Regions from separate parts of the Siminovitchia sediminis genome, predicted to be linked through region 3. Evidence: riboswitches for the same ligand, from Rfam matches in the RefSeq annotation. Region 3 holds a riboswitch; each other region holds the start of a gene.
The links. A riboswitch is a leader RNA that binds a small molecule or an ion and turns the genes downstream of it on or off. The one in region 3 is predicted to bind thiamine pyrophosphate.

Region 1 (4,389 bases), on a different contig from region 3:
GAAGAACAGTATAGTTATATATTTAAAAATATGAATTTAATTAATGCGGATGAACTAATATCTGCCATGTATAACAACTATGCCTTGCTGCTGGAGAAAACAGGGAAAATTGAAGATGCATTCAAATATTATCTTCTGTCCATGGAACATGCCAAAACCGATTATGAATATTTGCTCAGCCTGTGCAGTTATACTGAATTGCTGATCACACAGGGGAAAAAGGAAGAAGCGCTTCGAAATATCACGAAAATCTTGCGCGAAACGAAGGCGAGTACCATGAAGAAGCAGCAGCTTATTTTCAGGTACTATCAGTATTCATTAAAAGGCCAGAAAGAAAAGGCGATGAATTATTTAGAGGAAGAAGTCCTCCCCTATTTGGATAAATTCTTTTATATTGAGGATTATAATAAGTTTGCTTTATCTCTGGCTTCATATTATGCAGCAATAGATACAGATAAAGCACTCTATTATTATAAAAAAATAGCAGAAAGGTGATGAGAAAATGAGAAAGCTTATGCTGACAGCAGGCGTTGCCTGGGCGATTTACGTTGCTCCGATTATCGGAGGTGGTGTTGGACCACAGTCACCGCCAATTTTCCCGCCAATCTAAAAAACGGTTGGAACACTGCTCCTTTTTAGGAGCGTTTTTTATTTGCGTCAAAACGGGAACAGGCGCTTCTGCTTTGGTTCCACCGGATTGTAATGTATAATGATATTTGAATAAATCATGCAGTAGGGGAACCGGTGGGGCCGGTTGAGATAGCATTCGGGAAAATGCTGACCCTTTGAACCTGATCTGGCTTATACCAGCGAAGGGAACGCCTATTTTACACAAGCGATGGCGCCTGGGTTCAACTTCCCGGGCGCCTTTTTCGCCTCATACATCTCTGACTCCAGGCAGGGTGCAAGGGATTTGAAGGGGCTGACAGGAGGTCTTCCATTTTCCGGTTAGTGCTGCCCTGACTGCATACCTTGCGCTATTCTTGTTCAGCTTAGAAGGGGGAGTTTATACATGAAAAAATGGATCGTTGGTTTGATCATGATGGGAGTGCTTGCCGGGTGCAGCGGGCAGGAAGAAGCTCCAAGTGATTCGGAAGACAAGGAACAAAGTCTGGAAAAAGTGTCCGTTGTGCTGGATTGGACGCCCAATACAAACCATACCGGTTTATATGCAGCACAGAACCAAGGGTTTTTTGAAGAAGAAGGATTGGATGTAGAGATTATCCTGCCTGGGGAATCCGGTACTGATCAGCTCGTGGCTTCAGGCAAGTCTGAATTTGGCGTCAGCTATCAGGAGGCCATCACGGAAGCACGTGTTCAGGATGTACCGATCGTGTCGATCGGAGCGGTCATCCAGCACAATACTTCCGGATTTGCGTCACCTGCAGAAAAAAATATTGAGTCACCAAAGGACTTTGAGGGTAAAACTTATGGCGGCTGGGGGGCGCCTCTTGAAAAAGCAGTGATTGCTTCTTTGATGGATACTGAAGGAGCCGATGTTGAAAAAGTGGATATTGTCAACATGGGGGATACCGACTTTTTTACAGCTGTCCAAAGGGATATTGATTTTGCCTGGATTTATTATGCATGGACCGGAGTGGAAGCCGAACTCCGGGGTGAGGACCTCAACATGATTTACCTGACAGATTATTCGGACAAGCTGGATTACTATACTCCGGTGATTTCAACGAGTGAAAAAATGATAGAAGAAAATCCCGAGACGGTCAGGGCTTTTATGGCTGCAGTGACAAAAGGCTATGAATTTGCCATCGAAGAACCGGAGAAAGCAGCGGATATTTTAATTGAAGCTGTACCAGATTTAGATCCGGAACTCGTAAAAGAAAGCCAAAAATGGCTGGCTCCACGTTATCAGGATGATGCAGCCCGCTGGGGAGAGCAAAAAGCCGAAGTATGGCAAAATTATATGGATTGGATGCTCGATAAAGATCTGCTTGAAAAAGAAATTGACGTCAAACAAGCTTTTACCAATGAATTTTTACCCGAATAGGAGGCAAGCCGGCATGGCTGATACACTTGTAAGCATTCAGATAATCCCAAAGTCGAAGAATGGGGAAGATGTCATCCCGTATGTGGATGAAGCAATCAAAGTGATTCAAGAGTCGGGCGTCAGGCACGAAGTGCATCCGCTGGAGACGACAATGGAAGGGGACTTTTCTGTCCTGATGGGAGTCATTCAGAAAATGAATGAAAGAATGATTGAGCTGGGGAGTTCCAATGTCATTTCCCAAGTAAAAATACTGTACCAGCCGGATGGAATAACGATGGACCAGTTAACGGAGAAATATCGATAATGGACAGGATCGCAAAAAAAGGATGGAGGCCGGCAGCGGTCCTCCTCCTTTTATTATGTATATGGGAAGTGGCGGTGAACATTCTCGATATTCCAGGCTGGCTTCTTCCGGCACCGACCGTTATAGCATCGGAAGCCTCACAGGGATTTCAGGAACTGCTTCCGCACCTCCAGTCCACGGCAATGCTGGCTGTGGGCGGATTTATCATCGGCTGTTCCGTCGGGATATTGACTGCCGTCATCCTGCACCTTCTGCCGGGTGTGCAGGAATCAGTGTATCCGCTCCTGATCCTGTCGCAAAATGTACCGACGATCGTGTTGGCTCCGCTGCTCGTTATCTGGTTTGGCTTTGGACTGCTTCCCAAACTGATCGTGATCACTCTCGTCTGTTTCTTTCCTGTCACCGTTGCTGCCATGGACGGATTCCGGAACGTGCCGCCTGACATGAGACATTACATGCTAATGGCCGGTGCTTCCAAAATTCAGATGTTTACAAAGCTGGAATGGCCGTACGCCTTATCTTCCGTTTTTTCGGGATTGAAAATATCTGCTACATACAGCGTGATGGGAGCTGTAATTTCCGAGTGGCTTGGTGCAAAAAACGGGGTTGGCGTATATATGACGCTGGCTTCCTCCTCTTTTCGGACAGAGCGGGTGTTTGTAGCTATTTTTATAATTATGATCTTAAGCCTCCTGTTTTTTGCGATGATTTCTGCAGCCGAAGCTGCACTTGTCAAATGGAGAAGAAGGAAGGTCGAATAGATGAGTCATTTGAAAATCAGGCATCTGACCAAAAGCTTTGCGGGAAAAGAAGTGCTCAAAGATATTCAACTGCATGTGGCAGAAGGGGAATTTGTTACAATTCTGGGACCTTCCGGAAGCGGGAAAAGTACGCTGTTCCATTTGATCGGCGGATTGCTTGCACCTGACGGTGGGGGTATTTTTTTGGATGGGAAAGAAATTACGGGAGAGCGCGGACACATCAGCTACATGCCTCAGCAGCATTCTCTCTTCCCGTGGAGAAGCATTTTACAAAACGTCCTGCTGGGTCAGGAGATTACCGGGCAAAAAGATGAACAGCGTGCGATGGCAATGATTGATAAAGCGGGCCTATCCGGCTATGAACATGAGCTGCCGGATGCCTTGTCGGGCGGGATGAAACAGCGGGCTGCTTTTATCCGCGCGTTGTTAAGTCCGCAGCCGCTGATATTGCTGGATGAGCCTTTTTCCGCCCTGGATGATTTTACCCGTCAGGATATGCAGCAGTGGCTGCAATCTATCTGGATGGAATACAAAAAGACGATTTTATTTATCACCCATAATATTGAAGAAGCGCTTTTTCTATCAGACCGGATCATTATTTTATCAACGAAGCCCGCATCCGTTAGGAAGGAGTTCACTCTTCCTTTTGATTGGCCCCGGCCAAAAGAGCTCGTTTTTTCAAAAGAATTTTTTGAGTGGAAACAGGAAATCGGCAGCTGGATTGTCAGGGAAAAAAGCAGAGGGGGAGCAGAGTGAAGCCAATCATTGATGCCCATATCCATTTGGATTTGTATGAGGCTGCGGAGATAGAGGAGATCATGGCCGGTTTGGAGAATGCACAATGTACAGATGTCATATCGGTCTCTTATCATTTGGATTCGTGCAGGATTAATTTACAGCTGGCAGAGACATACCATCAAGTCCGGCCGGCATTCGGATTTCATCCGGAGCAGGAACTCCCGTCAGACCATGAGATTTCGCAGCTGTTTTCATGGATGGAAAATCATGCAGAAGATATGGTGGCGGTTGGAGAAGTCGGCTTGCCTTATTACATGCGAATGGAGCAGGGGGCTGGCTTTTCACTCCAGGGCTATATGGAGCTCCTCGAAGAATTTATTAAGGGAGCCAAGCGTTGGAATAAGCCCATTGTCCTGCATGCTGTGTATGATGATGCACCTGCTGCTTGTGATTTGTTAGAAAAACATGGAGTGAAAAAGGCGCATTTTCATTGGTTTAAAGGTGATGCCCCAACCACTGAGCGCATCGCTGAAAATGGCTGGTTTATATCAGTCACGCCTGATGTGCTTTATGAGCAG
Region 2 (4,389 bases), on a different contig from region 3:
CAGAATCGCGGGAACAACTTTTCATTGAATCCGGAACATGTGAATGCCTTGGAGGGCGGAAAGAAAACGTTCCATACCATAATCCCCGGATTTTTGACAAAAGGAGGTCAGGCTGTAGGTCCTTTCGGTGTAATGGGAGGTTTTATGCAGCCCCAGGGACATGTCCAAGTCATTATGAATTCTATTGATTTTGGCCTCCATCCTCAGGCTGCCCTTGACGCGCCGCGCTGGCAGTGGATTGGAGAAAAAACAATTGAAGTGGAAAATCGTTTTCCCCATCATTTTGCGGAAGGCTTGGCACGCCGTGGACATGATATACGAATTGCTTTGGAAACAAATAATTTTGGCCGTGGGCAAATTATTTGGAGAAATCCGGACACAGGGGTCATGATTGCTGGAACGGAATCAAGGACGGACGGAGCGATAGCAGTATGGTAAGCAAAAAAATGGAAGTGCATGATGAGTGACCGGCAAACCTGACAGACATGCGTAAATGCCTTGTTCAGGACAGACAAATGAGCTGATACTCAAGGGAGGCTGGCTAGAAGCGCAATGGGGAAGCAGAGGGGTTGAAGCTAAACCATGGACTCCCCAGCTATGAGATAAAAAATAGGAAAGTCCTTAGTGTACTTGTTTATTTGCGCAAAGCTGGACGGGACGGCTCAAACGTATTCATTTTGTCTTCCGAATAAATTGATTCATCCCTGCCCGATGGTACTCAGCAGGCTTAGAAACGCGATATTCTTAAAGAAGCTCGCGTTTTTTCAGCAAAATATAACTGCAAGAGGCTTCCTGGTTCTGCCGCTCATTTGTACTCGTACAAGGCAGCGGAACTAGAATATCCTATCAGTCTGAGCCGGACAAAACGATCCCTGTTTGAAGATCTTGGAGATCAATCATCCGTTCATTTTAAAAACAGAGTAAGTTCTGAATATGTTATCCGGAACTTACTCTGTTTATTTGGCGTACAGACCTCTATTCCATCAATTCTCCTACAATTTCATATGAACGTAAACGGTCTTTCTGATAGAATATTTGTGAATTGATAATGACTTCGTCCGCTTTGGTATTATCGATTAACTCTTCCAACTTCTCTTTAATCATTTCAGCAGTACCGACAAATGTATAGCCGCTATCAAGAGTTTGTTCGACTGCTGCCCGTTCGTAAGGTGACCAGACCTCATCGATATTATCAATTGGCGGCAGCAATTTTGTCGGCATGTTTCTCCGAAGACTGAGGAATTGCTGCTGCTGGGAAGTGGCTAGCCAATGAGCCCGTTCTTCTGTATCGGCAGCAATGATATTAACACCTACCATGGCATGCGGCTTTTCCAGTGTCTCGGAAGGCTGAAAGTTATCTCTGTACAACTTCAATGCGGCCAGTGTATATTGTGGAGCAAAATGACTGGCGAAGGAAAATGGCAATCCTTTAAGGGCAGACAGTCTGGCGCTGAAATCACTGGAGCCCAGCAGCCAGATAGGGATATTCAGCCCTCTTCCGGGGTAGGCGCGAACATGGCCGGCCGGATGGCCGCTAAAATAATTTTGAAGCTCTTCCACTTGCTGGGGAAACTCTTCAGGTCCCGTGTTTAATGTCCGGCGCAAAGCAAATGCTGTAGCCTGGTCGGTACCGGGTGCACGACCAAGACCAAGGTCTATCCTTCCCGGATACAGCGACTCAAGTGTACCGAACTGTTCCGCTATGACAAGCGGGGCATGGTTTGGCAGCATAATCCCGCCGGACCCGATGCGCATCGTTTCGGTGGCACCTGCTATATGTCCGATTAATACAGAGGTAGCCGAGCTGGCGATTCCCGGCATATTGTGATGTTCTGCCAGCCAGTAACGGTTAAACCCCCATTTTTCAACGTGCTGGGCAAGCTCTGCACTATTCTTGAATGAATCGGAAGCCTCACTTCCTTCTGTAATTGGAGCTAAATCTAAAACGGATAATGGGATTCCATGGAACTTTTTGGCGGTTGGAGAAATCAATACAGTCACTCCTTCAATATCTCTTCAAGGAAATGATAGAATGTTTATAAAGAAACGTCCAATGATCTGATTGGATAAAGGAGGGGGAAATAGTGGAAAGATTGACGGAAGAGGAAATTCGTAATAAATTGGCTGAGTATAAAGATTGGGAACGCTTAGATGAAAGGTGGATTGTCCGAAAATATCGGTTTAGAGACTATTTGACGGGGATATCTTTTGTTCAAAAGATTGCTGAGGAGTCTGAAAGAAGGCAGCACCACCCTTTTATATCGATTGACTATAAGTTGGTAACGGTGAGAATTACTTCATGGAGGGCAAAAGGATTAACAAATCTGGACTTTACAATGGCAGGGATATATGAACAGTTTTATGAGCAGTTAAGCAGTAAATGATAAAATTTTTCTATTATTGTTAGAAACTTTCGTATACTTCCATAATTTTTGTTTTCATGGTAATATAATGGTAATCAACATTTTTATATGTGAAACGCTAGGGGAATCCTTCAAAAGGACTGAGAGAAGAGTGGCACTCTGATACCCTTATCACCTGATCAGGTTTGCGCCTGCGTAGGGAAGTGATATGTTGTATTGCTTATCATACCACTTTCCTATGCGAGAGTGGTTTTTCATTTTTATAAAGGGGGGGATGGTGTGGAATTAGTGGCTGTTACCAATGACCGGCTGGAGGTTAAGCAGCTTGCAGGTATCATGTGTGAAGTAGCGCCAATAGTTGATTACTTCATCATAAGGGAAAGGTCAAAAACTGCTGCGGATATCATAAAGCTCATGGGTTATTTAACCCATGCCGGCATCGAAAAAGACAAGTTGATTATGAATGACAGGGTGGATGTGGCAGTGGCTGCGGGAATTAAGCGAGTGCAGCTTCCTGGCCATGGATTAGAAGTGCAGCAAGTAAAATCATGTTTTCCTGATATTCAGGCCGGCAGGTCGGTTCACTCGCTCAAGGAGGCTGCAGAAGCCATCGGGGCAGGCGCTGATTGGCTTATATATGGACATGTTTTTGAAACGGACTGTAAAAAAGGGGTTCCTGCCCGCGGTTTTCAGGAATTACAAAGGATTGCCGGTACGGTGACCTCCAACATATACGCAATAGGAGGAATCAAACCGTTTCACTTGAAGGAACTTCACGAGGTTCAAATAAAAGGTGCAGCGATCATGTCCGGAATTTTTGACAGTCCCACACCATATGCCGCCGCTAAAGAGTATAGTGAAGCCTGCCGATTACAACATTCAGTTGAAAGGAATTGAATGGAATGACTATTACATTAAATGGAAACGATTATAAGCTGCCTGCCGGGGTAACCAATATTGCGCAGCTTCTGGAGCATTTGGAACTATCCAAACGTATTGTAATTGTTGAGGTCAATAAAGAAATTATTCAAAAAGAAGAATATGACCGCCCAATCAGGGATCGGGATGAAGTCGAAATGATCCATTTTGTTGGAGGAGGATGAAGATGTTAAAAATCGGGGAAAAGACCTTTCGGTCAAGACTGTTATTGGGAACAGGGAAATATCCTTCGTTTGAGATTCAAAAAGAAGCTGTACGAGTCTCGGAGGCCGAAATATTAACGTTTGCTGTTAGAAGGATGAATGTATTTGAACCCTCTCAGCCAAATTTTTTGGAAATGCTGGATTTAGAAAAGTATACGCTGCTTCCGAACACGGCAGGAGCAAGTACGGCAGAGGAAGCTGTCAGAACTGCAAAGCTGGCGAAAGCTTCTGGATTATGTGACATGGTAAAAGTGGAAGTGATCGGCTGTGACCGTACTCTGCTGCCGGATCCTGTTGAAACGTTAAGAGCTTCAGAATTGTTGTTGGAAGAGGGCTTTACTGTTCTTGCCTATACTTCAGATGATGTGGTATTGGCGAGAAGGCTTGAAGAACTGGGTGTGCACGCAGTCATGCCGGGAGCTTCTCCGATCGGATCAGGAAAAGGGATACTTAACCCTCTCAATTTAAAATTTATTATTGAACAGTCGACAGTGCCTGTGATTATAGATGCGGGAATTGGCTCACCCAAAGACGCGGCCTATGCCATGGAACTTGGGGCAGATGCTGTCCTGTTAAATACTGCTGTTTCAGGTGCCAAAGACCCTGTAAAAATGGCTGAGGCAATGAAGCTGGCAATCAAAGCAGGCCGTCTTGGATTTGAAGCGGGAAGAATTGAGGAAAGGGATTATGCGGTCGCAAGCAGTCCAATGGAAGGGTTGCTTCCAAATTGATGGATCGATATTCCAGGCAGGAGTTGTTTGAGCCAATTGGCAGCGAGGGCCAAAAAAAGATCGGACAAGCCCATGCATTGATTATCGGAGCAGGCGCACTCGGATCCGCCAATGCAGAAATGCTTGTCCGCTCAGGCATAGGGCGCCTTACAA
Region 3 (4,389 bases):
CGAATCCAATGATATACCTTACCAATATTTTCTATCCATGGGAGGAACGGATGCAGGGCGTGTACATACATCCAACGAGGGAGTCCCGAGTGCAGTCATTGGTATTTGTTCCCGTTATATCCATACACAAGCATCCATTATTCATGTAGATGATTATGCTGCTGCCAAGGAACTCTTAATCCGGCTAGTAAAAACTACAGACCAGACAACAGTAGATACAATCAGAAATCAATGATAGAGGGGTTAAATCATGATAGTGGCCATTGGTTCTAAAAATAAGGCTAAAATAAAAGCTGTAGAACAGACATTTTTAGATGTAAAGATTGAAGCGTCCCTGCTTTCGGTAGATTCTCCCTCGGGGGTCAGCGAACAGCCTTTTTCTGACGAAGAAACCATGAAAGGTGCGGCCAACCGGGCCGAACATTGTTTAACACAAGTACATGAAGCGGGATTGGCAATCGGCCTTGAAGGAGGTGTGACGGAAACTCCTTTTGGTCTATACTTGTGCAATTGGGGGGCAATTGCTGAAAGAGGCCGGGAAACCCTATTTGCCGGAGGCGCAAGAATCAGGCTTCCGGATGAAATTGCCCATCGTCTCAAGGCTGGTGAAGAACTTGGACCTGTCATGGATGACTACATGAATGCCAGGGAAATCCGTCATACTGAAGGCGCAGTTGGTGTGTTGACCAACGGACTGGTCGACCGTGCAGCAATGTTTAGCCATATTGCCAAACTTCTGATTGGCCAGTATATGAGGAGAAAGGGCTGTTCCTTATAGGAATGCCCCCTCAGGTCAAATGAATGAAAATTTGAATAAAATTGCTTTGTCCAGCTCTGTTTGACTGTACATGCAGTCCACGGCCCTGCAGGCTGGGAGACAGGACGGGGCATGGCCTGTCGCCCCGTAGCGCAGTCGACCATATTGTTGTTGAATGTGAACGCTGCCGGACAGGTATTTGCACTTTTCACGTTAGGACTCAAAGATGTAGGATAATGCCTTCATGGCCTGATTGACTGTTTCTACTGTGGCATTGGCCTTTCTTGAAAGTTCTTTTAATGGGTGGTGCAGTTCCTTCGGCCGAATCAAAATGAGCGGTTTGCCCAGAGCCAAAGCGGTGCTGGCATCCATAGCCGTATTCCATTGCTTATATTTTTCTCCGAACAAAGCAATCACTAAATCGGCTTTTTGTAAAAGTACCTGTGTGCGCAAGTTATTGAAGCTTGAGGCGGCCGCATCCCTGAAGATTGCATCGGGCTGTTCGCCGAGAATTTCCTCGCCGATGGCATCCGAACGGTCATGATTTTCCATTGGCCCGACAAAATCGACTGGAAGCTGCAGTGTTTGGGCCTTTTCTTTAATTTCTTCCCGCCAGCTGCTGTGTATTTCTCCGGCCAGATAGACTGTTAATCTCATCAAACCCCTCCTCACATCTTTTCTCATCCTCTATCATATCATGAAAAGTCAGAAGAATCCCCTTCCCTTCACGATAAAAGGTGTCTAACGAGTCAATCAAATAAAAATATTTGCTTTTTTTTCGTTTTTAGGGTACAAAGGGAATAGAATCATAATTACATAGGACGAGAACACTAGGGGTGCGAATCGCTGAGAGAGGAGAAATCCTTAACCCTTGAACCTGATCTGGGTAATGCCAGCGCAGGGAAGTGGTTTTTTTTGCCATGTACGCAGAATGTATGCGTACATATGGAATATGTATGTTTAACATGCAGAGCCACTTCTTGAAATTAGGAAGCGGCTCTTTTTCTTTGTCAAAACCTGCCTTCTTGGGTTCTCGCGCCAAAAAGGAGATGGAATATGGAAGAGTGTCTAGTATTTGATGGTGTCACTTTTTCCTACAAGGAAAATAGAAGACAAGGTGTAAAGATATTGGATCAATTAAGTTTCACTATTCATAAAAGTGAATTCGTCAGTGTGGTGGGTCCCAGCGGCTCCGGAAAAAGTACTTTATTTCGGTTAATTTCCGGGCTGGAAAACCAAGATAAAGGACGCATTCTAGTGAACGGAGAAGCAGTTGAGGACAGGCTTGGCCATATCGGTTATATGGCTCAAAAGGACGGACTGCTCCCCTGGATGACTGTGATGGAAAATGTACGGCTGCCGTTGTCTTTGAAAGGCGTGAAGGGTAAAAACGTTTATAAAGAACTATTGGACAAACTGGATCGCTTCGGTTTAAAAGGATATGAACAAAGGTACCCCCATGAACTTTCAGGGGGCATGCGCCAACGGGTCTCGTTTTTGCGGGCATTATTGGGCGGTTTTGATTTGTTGTTATTGGATGAACCGTTCAGTGCACTGGATGCAGTCACAAAATCGATGATGCAGGAGTGGCTCCTAAAACAATGGAACGAAACAAAGAAAACCATTCTGTTTATTACTCATGATGTGGAAGAAGCCTTGTTTCTTTCAGACCGGATCCTCCTTTTTGGTGAGCATCCTGTAAAACACCTCCAGGAAATTCAGGTGCCTTTGGGGAGACCGCGAACGATCTCAGATTTAAAAGATCCCCAATTTACATCCTTAAAAGAAAAACTCCTGTTGGATCTGAGAAACAAGGTGACCATATGAATGTTTTAAGAAAATACGGACTGTCCCTGGGGTTTCTATTCTTTCTTCTGGCTGGCTGGGAATGGGGAGCACGCTTATACGGAAAGCCTTTTATCCTCCCATCTCCTTCAGGAGTGCTGGACAGGTTATGGGAGCTGAAGTCCATCCTGTTCATCTCCCACTTGCCCGCTACCTTGGCAATCGTTGTGATCGGATTGCTGCTGTCTCTGGTTTTTGGCGTCAGTCTGTCCGTTTGGATGCATAAAAGCGGAATAGCGAGGAAAGCTTTTTTCCCGATTTTGATAGCTTCTCAAACCATCCCGATTATTGCCCTGGCTCCTATATTTGTCCTGTGGTTTGGATATTCCGTTTGGAGCAAAGTGGCTGTGACTGTACTCATTACATTCTTCCCGATCACCGTGAGCACCTTTGACGGACTGCGGTCAGCTGATTCCCATCTGAAAGAAGTACTCCGGGTGATGGGGGCATCAAAACGGCAAGTCTTCCTAAAGGTTGAGCTTCCGGCAGCTCTGCCGCACTTTTATTCGGGGCTAAAAGTTGCAGTAACCCTGAGTGTTATTGGAGCAGCTATCGGAGAGTGGCTTGGGGCTGACGCAGGACTCGGTTATTTTAGCCGAAGGATGATGACACAGTTTGATGGAGCGGGGGTTTTTGCACCGATTGTTGTTCTTTCTTTACTTGGTGTTGTATTGTTTTGGCTCGTTGGACTGTTAGAAAAAATGACAATGAAATGGAGACGTATACAATGAAAAAAATCGGAGCAGCTGTAATTATTCTATTTTGTATATTCCTTGCTGCCTGTGGCCAATCTCAGGAAGACGCCGCAGGAAAAGGGGAAAATGACCAGCTTCGTGAATTAAATATTATGCTCGATTGGTATCCGAATGCTGTTCATAGCTTTTTATATACTGCTATCGAAAAAGGCTATTTTGAAGAAGAAGGTTTGAAAGTTAATATCCGCTTTCCGTCCAATCCGACAGACCCTTTACAGCTTTCTGCAACAGGAGAAATTGATTTGGGCATAAGCTATCAGCCTGATGTGATCTCTGCCAGAGCAGAGGGAGTACCGGTCAAATCTGTAGCAGCAATTGTAAGAAGCCCATTGAACCATATTATATTTTTGAAAGAAAGTGATATTACCCGTCCGAAAGATTTGGAAGGTAAAACGGTCGGCTGGCCGGGCATTCCGGTAAATGAGCCGCTTGTACAGACCATAGTAGAATCCGACGGCGGTGACATGAACAAGGTGAAAATGACAGACATTGGATTTGAACTTAATGCTGCCATTGCGACCCGACGCGTAGATGCTGTAAGTGGGGCGTTTATTAACCATGAAGTGCCTGTTCTTGCAAGTGAAGGAATTGAAACAGATTATTTTAATCCTGTTGATTATGGAGTTCCCGGCTATTATGAATTGCTTTTCGTAACAAATGATGATACATGGAAGGAGAAAGAAGAAAACATCCGGGCTTTTTGGCGTGCTGCCTCTAAAGGATATGAGGTAATGAAGAATAATCCGCAGGAGGCATTGGATATTTTATTGACATATCAGGATGAAGAGAATTTTCCGTTGAATAAGAAAGTGGAGAAAGAGAGTTTGCAAGTCCTGCTTCCGAAAATGGAAACGGAAGATGAGGCGTTTGGCAGCCAGTCGGAGGCCTTGTGGGTTGAAGTAATTCAGTGGCTGAAAGATACTGAGTACATCGAAGAAAGTCCCCGGACTCAAGATTTGTTTGTAAATATCGTAGAATAAGCAGCCCCCATGCAGGGGGTTTTTATTTTTATGGGAATCATAAAGACGGCCA
Region 4 (4,389 bases), on a different contig from region 3:
TGAATAGACAGAAAATAGAGTGGTCAATAATCCTGTAAACATAACAAGGTAGTTTCTGCTTTCAAATGCTTGGGCCATTCCTTCTATAAATGGAGTACCGCGTTTAACTAATTCACTCGAGTCAATGTTGGTCAATGTTTCCCTCTCCATTTTCCTGACTTCCCTAAATTGAGTTGCAGCCAGACCCAAAAAGGTAACAGCGGTCCAGTTTGATTCCAGGACAGCCGGAACAGCCACTGCCCCAATAAAGGCAGCGATGAATCCCAAAGAAAGGTGAATAATTCGTCCCTGCGGATAAGTGGGATACTGCCTGAAATCAGTGCGAAGCAATAATATACGGGAAATAGAGCCAAAAAATATTCCGATAAGTACTGCCAATAAATTAGAATCCATAGTTAACTCCTTTGAAAATGACCGTTCTCAAATAGATTAACCGAATTCATTGAATAATATTATGCACTTTTCTCGAGATTGCTTTCCCTCCAATCTTTATTATCAGCACCGGCACCCTATTATGGAATGGGGTGCAAAGCGGCTGCAGAATGGTTGAAGATCATAAATGAAAATAGTTTTGAATAAATGCCTGTGTCATGAAAAACAAGGTACTGAAAACGTTCTCTCATCAGAGAGCTGGCATAATCAAAAAAATTGCCACAGCTTGTATAAAACTCTTCATTTTTACCAGTTGTATTGGCAAAAACTTTATGTATAATTAAACGGTTGAGAAAGCGGAAGGCGTCCGCCTTTTACGATGATTGTGGATGGAACAGCTTTTCTGCCGCGACACATGAGGATTGCGACCTCGGTCAAATTGCACCTGGCAGCCTCAAGCTGTCATGTCCTGCAGCATCGGCGGCACAAAGATATCCTGTCCGTCTGAGCTGGACTAATCTTAATTATCTTTGAATCAAATGTACTTCTATTTTTTTTACATCTTGAAGAAAGGTGATTGTACCGCAAATTGGGAAGAGTATTTCCTCTCATTATTACTGCGTGCAGTGCTTTTCTTCGTTTTTTTCTGTTTAAATTATTTTTCACCAGCAGGGGGCGAGAAAAATGGAACTTTCCATCGTTGTTCAATCTATTTTAATTATTACAGTGATGATCATTATTGGAGCCGTATTGGCAAGGACCTCGCCTTTAAACCATGAAACTAGAAATCTTTTTATTTCCATTATTGTCAATATCGCTATGCCATGCATTATTTTATCCAGTATCTTTCAAGTGGATATGGATGGAGAAATGTTTAAAAAGATCATTCTGGTCTTTGTGCTGTCCATTTTGATCAATATTGTCGGAATTGGACTGGGCTGGGTTTTCGCAGCAGTTTTTCAAAAATCCAATCGCAGGAGAGAAATCGCTATTCTTTCTGGACTGGGCAATACCGGTTTTATTGGGATTCCTCTTTGTGCGGCATTGTTGGGACCTGAGGGAGCTTTGTATGCAGCGATATTTGATGCAGGTGTGGACGTAACGATTTGGACCGTCGGAGTGATTTTACTGCAAAAAAATCGAAAGTTTGCTTTACACACTTTAAAATCCATGGTTAATATTCCGACAGCAGCGATTCTGGCCGGTCTGCTCGTTGCTTATTTCTAAATACAGCCTCCCCAAATCATAGTCGGCTTGGCAGACCGACTGGCTGCTTTGGCTGCTCCGCTTGCCATGTTTTATATTGGAATGATGATTATGGGTCTGCAGCGTGGACATATAAGGCAAACCGTACCGCATATGTGGGTGCCGATCGGTGTAAAACTGATTTTGTTACCTATGGCCACCATCTTTATGATTCATTTCTTTACTATTGATACAGTTTTAATTCAAGCAGTTCTCATCCAGTCGATGATGCCGACCATTACTTTGGCTTCCATCTTGTTTGCCAAGTATTCTGCAGATGAACAGATGGGGGCATTAACAACCGTTTTTTCTACCATCTTGGGATTAATCACGATTCCTTTCATGGTATATGTGATGAGTCTGTTTATAAACTGACTTGCTTTTTTAAAGATTCATGCTATAGTGGACGTATAGATGAAACTTCCTTTTCGTTTATGTAAGTTTATGAAAAATATATAATCTTGTCTGCTAGGGGAGCGTTAAGCTGAGAGAAATCTTTGATGGATACCCTTTGAACCTGATCTGGTTTATGCCAGCGTAGGGAAGCAGGCTGAGTATATCTTTGGTTTTTTCGATATCGCAGCCGCTTCCTGTTGGGAGCGGTTTTTTTGTGTTTCTTAAAACATAGGCGAAAAGGGAGGCAATAACTAAAAGGAGCTGTTCATGGATGCAAGTAGAAAAGAAGTTGTTTACGGACAGGCTTTATGAAAATGCCAAGGAGATTTGGGAGAAGAGTTATAGACACCCTTTTGTACAAGAAATCGGACAAGGGACGCTGGATGAACAAAAATTTATCTACTATATGAAACAGGATTATGTTTACTTAATTGACTATGTGAAATTATTTGCCATTGGTGTCCAAAAAGCCAAAGATGTGGAAACGATGAACCGTTTTGCCCATTTGCTGCACGAACACTTACATTTTGAAATGGAGCTTCATCGGCAATATGCTGAAGAATTTGGGATATCGCGCCAAGAGTTAGAAGATACAGAGCCGGCTCCGGTAAATCTCGCTTATACGAGATACATGCTGAACGTGGCACACAACGGCACTTTGGCTGAATTAATTTCTGCACTGCTTCCTTGTGCATGGCATTATTCGGAAACAGGCAGACGTTTAAAAGAGCGATATCGTGAAGGATTATCATTGAACCCTTATAAAAAGTGGATTGAGACCTATGCCTCCGAACAATTTGGTGCATTAGGTGAGTGGTTGATTCAGCTGCTGAATGATCTGACAGAGGGTAAACCGGAACGTGAACTGGCAGAGCTTGAAAAGCATTTTATCATTACATCCAAATACGAATACCTATTCTGGGATATGAATTATCGCCTGGAAAATTGGGAACTGTAAAAGGGTTTTTGCAGGGGATAGACTCTTTAAGAACTAACTCTTCACTCTATTTTTTAAATATTTTGACTTCACTTTATGTTTTACTGCAATATATAAATCATCAGACTGGAGGATCATTTATGAAAACAGCACTTACCATTGCAGGCTCTGATTCTGGAGGAGGGGCCGGCATACAGGCCGATCTTAAGACTTTTTCTGCATGTGGTGTCTTTGGAATGTCTGCTATTACTGCTGTAACAGCCCAGAATACAGTAGAGGTCAGATCTGTCCAAAACATCGATTTGTCTGTCATCCGGGATCAAATCGCGGCCGTGTTTGAAGATATTGATGTAGATGCTGTTAAAATAGGAATGTTAGGGAATTCCGATATTATTCAGACAGTTTCAGATACGCTGAAAGTTTATCAACCCAAATATCTTGTCATTGATCCTGTCATGGTGTCGAAAGGTGGCCACCACTTACTCGAAAAGGAGGCTGTGGCGACACTATCAAACCTTCTGCTTCCAATGGCTTCACTTGTCACACCAAATATTCCGGAAGCAGAAGTATTAACGGGGAACCGTATACAATCGGAATCGGATATGTATGAAGCTTGCAGGAAGATTCTTTCAAAAGGGCCGGAAGCTGTCCTGATTAAGGGAGGACACTTAAAAGGGGATCCCACGGATGTATTTTATGACGGAAATGAATTTAAAGTTTTTCAGGGAAGAAGGATCGAAACAAAAAATGTGCACGGAACTGGATGTACGCTTTCATCTGCCATCACAGCCCAGTTGGCGAAAGGGGCAAGTATGCCGGAAGCCATTCAAATCGCAAAAGATTATATTACCCGGGCTATAGAGAAAAGTCTTGACATTGGACATGGCCATGGACCGGCACACCATTTTCACCCTTTTTATGATGTGAAGAATGAAGATGAAAGGATGAAACATCATTCACTGAACAACAGCTTATCTGCTTCTCCTTAACACAATGTATCGATTTGAAAGGATTTAAAAGTATGAAGTATAACAACAAACATCAATTATATTTAGTAACTGAGGAAGATATGCCCCTGCAGCAGCTCATGACTATCATTAAAGATGCCGCAGCAGGAGGCGCTGGGATCGTCCAATTAAGGGAAAAGAATCTTGACAGTAAATCTTTTTACGAGAAGGCGTTATCTTTAAAAAAATTTCTTGATGAGCTCTCCATACCGCTGGTCATCAATGACCGTGCAGACATTGCTCTGGCTGTAGGGGCAAACGGTATTCATTTGGGGCAAAGTGACCTCCCATTAGATGTCGTCAAACAAATCGTACCTGATTCGATGATGATCGGCATTTCTGCCCATAACGAAGAAGAAGCTGTTTTGGCAGAAGAAAAAGGGGCGGATTATATTGGAGTCGGCTCCGTTTTTCCAACATCATCCAAAGCTG

Region 1: it holds a riboswitch for thiamine pyrophosphate, as region 3 does, so the genes downstream of both, ACFSCZ_RS05355 (ABC transporter substrate-binding protein) here and ACFSCZ_RS08645 (ABC transporter ATP-binding protein) in region 3, are expected to answer to the same signal.
Region 2: it holds a riboswitch for thiamine pyrophosphate, as region 3 does, so the genes downstream of both, ACFSCZ_RS04455 (thiamine phosphate synthase) here and ACFSCZ_RS08645 (ABC transporter ATP-binding protein) in region 3, are expected to answer to the same signal.
Region 4: it holds a riboswitch for thiamine pyrophosphate, as region 3 does, so the genes downstream of both, tenA (thiaminase II) here and ACFSCZ_RS08645 (ABC transporter ATP-binding protein) in region 3, are expected to answer to the same signal.

What each region holds. Positions count from the first base shown of each region.
Region 1 covers NZ_JBHUEO010000009.1:43,474-47,862, forward strand. Annotated here, with positions in the region: gene ACFSCZ_RS05350 (helix-turn-helix domain-containing protein) at 1-495, shown strand, start outside; TPP riboswitch at 725-835, shown strand; gene ACFSCZ_RS05355 (ABC transporter substrate-binding protein) at 1,013-2,008, shown strand; gene ACFSCZ_RS05360 (thiamine-binding protein) at 2,022-2,312, shown strand; gene ACFSCZ_RS05365 (ABC transporter permease) at 2,312-3,073, shown strand; gene ACFSCZ_RS05370 (ABC transporter ATP-binding protein) at 3,074-3,829, shown strand; gene ACFSCZ_RS05375 (TatD family hydrolase) at 3,826-4,389, shown strand, end outside.
Region 2 covers NZ_JBHUEO010000007.1:39,970-44,358, forward strand. Annotated here, with positions in the region: gene ACFSCZ_RS04440 (gamma-glutamyltransferase family protein) at 1-438, shown strand, start outside; gene ACFSCZ_RS04445 (LLM class flavin-dependent oxidoreductase) at 976-1,992, opposite strand; gene ACFSCZ_RS04450 (4a-hydroxytetrahydrobiopterin dehydratase) at 2,085-2,384, shown strand; TPP riboswitch at 2,474-2,582, shown strand; gene ACFSCZ_RS04455 (thiamine phosphate synthase) at 2,643-3,260, shown strand; gene thiS (sulfur carrier protein ThiS) at 3,266-3,466, shown strand; gene ACFSCZ_RS04465 (thiazole synthase) at 3,463-4,236, shown strand; gene ACFSCZ_RS04470 (ThiF family adenylyltransferase) at 4,233-4,389, shown strand, end outside.
Region 3 covers NZ_JBHUEO010000019.1:69,446-73,834, forward strand. Annotated here, with positions in the region: gene ACFSCZ_RS08630 (M42 family metallopeptidase) at 1-235, shown strand, start outside; gene ACFSCZ_RS08635 (DUF84 family protein) at 251-778, shown strand; gene ACFSCZ_RS08640 (YtoQ family protein) at 971-1,414, opposite strand; TPP riboswitch at 1,580-1,678, shown strand; gene ACFSCZ_RS08645 (ABC transporter ATP-binding protein) at 1,814-2,584, shown strand; gene ACFSCZ_RS08650 (ABC transporter permease) at 2,581-3,333, shown strand; gene ACFSCZ_RS08655 (ABC transporter substrate-binding protein) at 3,330-4,337, shown strand.
Region 4 covers NZ_JBHUEO010000017.1:84,290-88,678, reverse strand. Annotated here, with positions in the region: gene ACFSCZ_RS07790 (YIEGIA family protein) at 1-393, opposite strand, end outside; gene ACFSCZ_RS07785 (AEC family transporter) at 1,057-1,599, shown strand; gene ACFSCZ_RS07780 (AEC family transporter) at 1,627-1,992, shown strand; TPP riboswitch at 2,078-2,178, shown strand; gene tenA (thiaminase II) at 2,285-2,971, shown strand; gene thiD (bifunctional hydroxymethylpyrimidine kinase/phosphomethylpyrimidine kinase) at 3,091-3,939, shown strand; gene thiE (thiamine phosphate synthase) at 3,972-4,389, shown strand, end outside.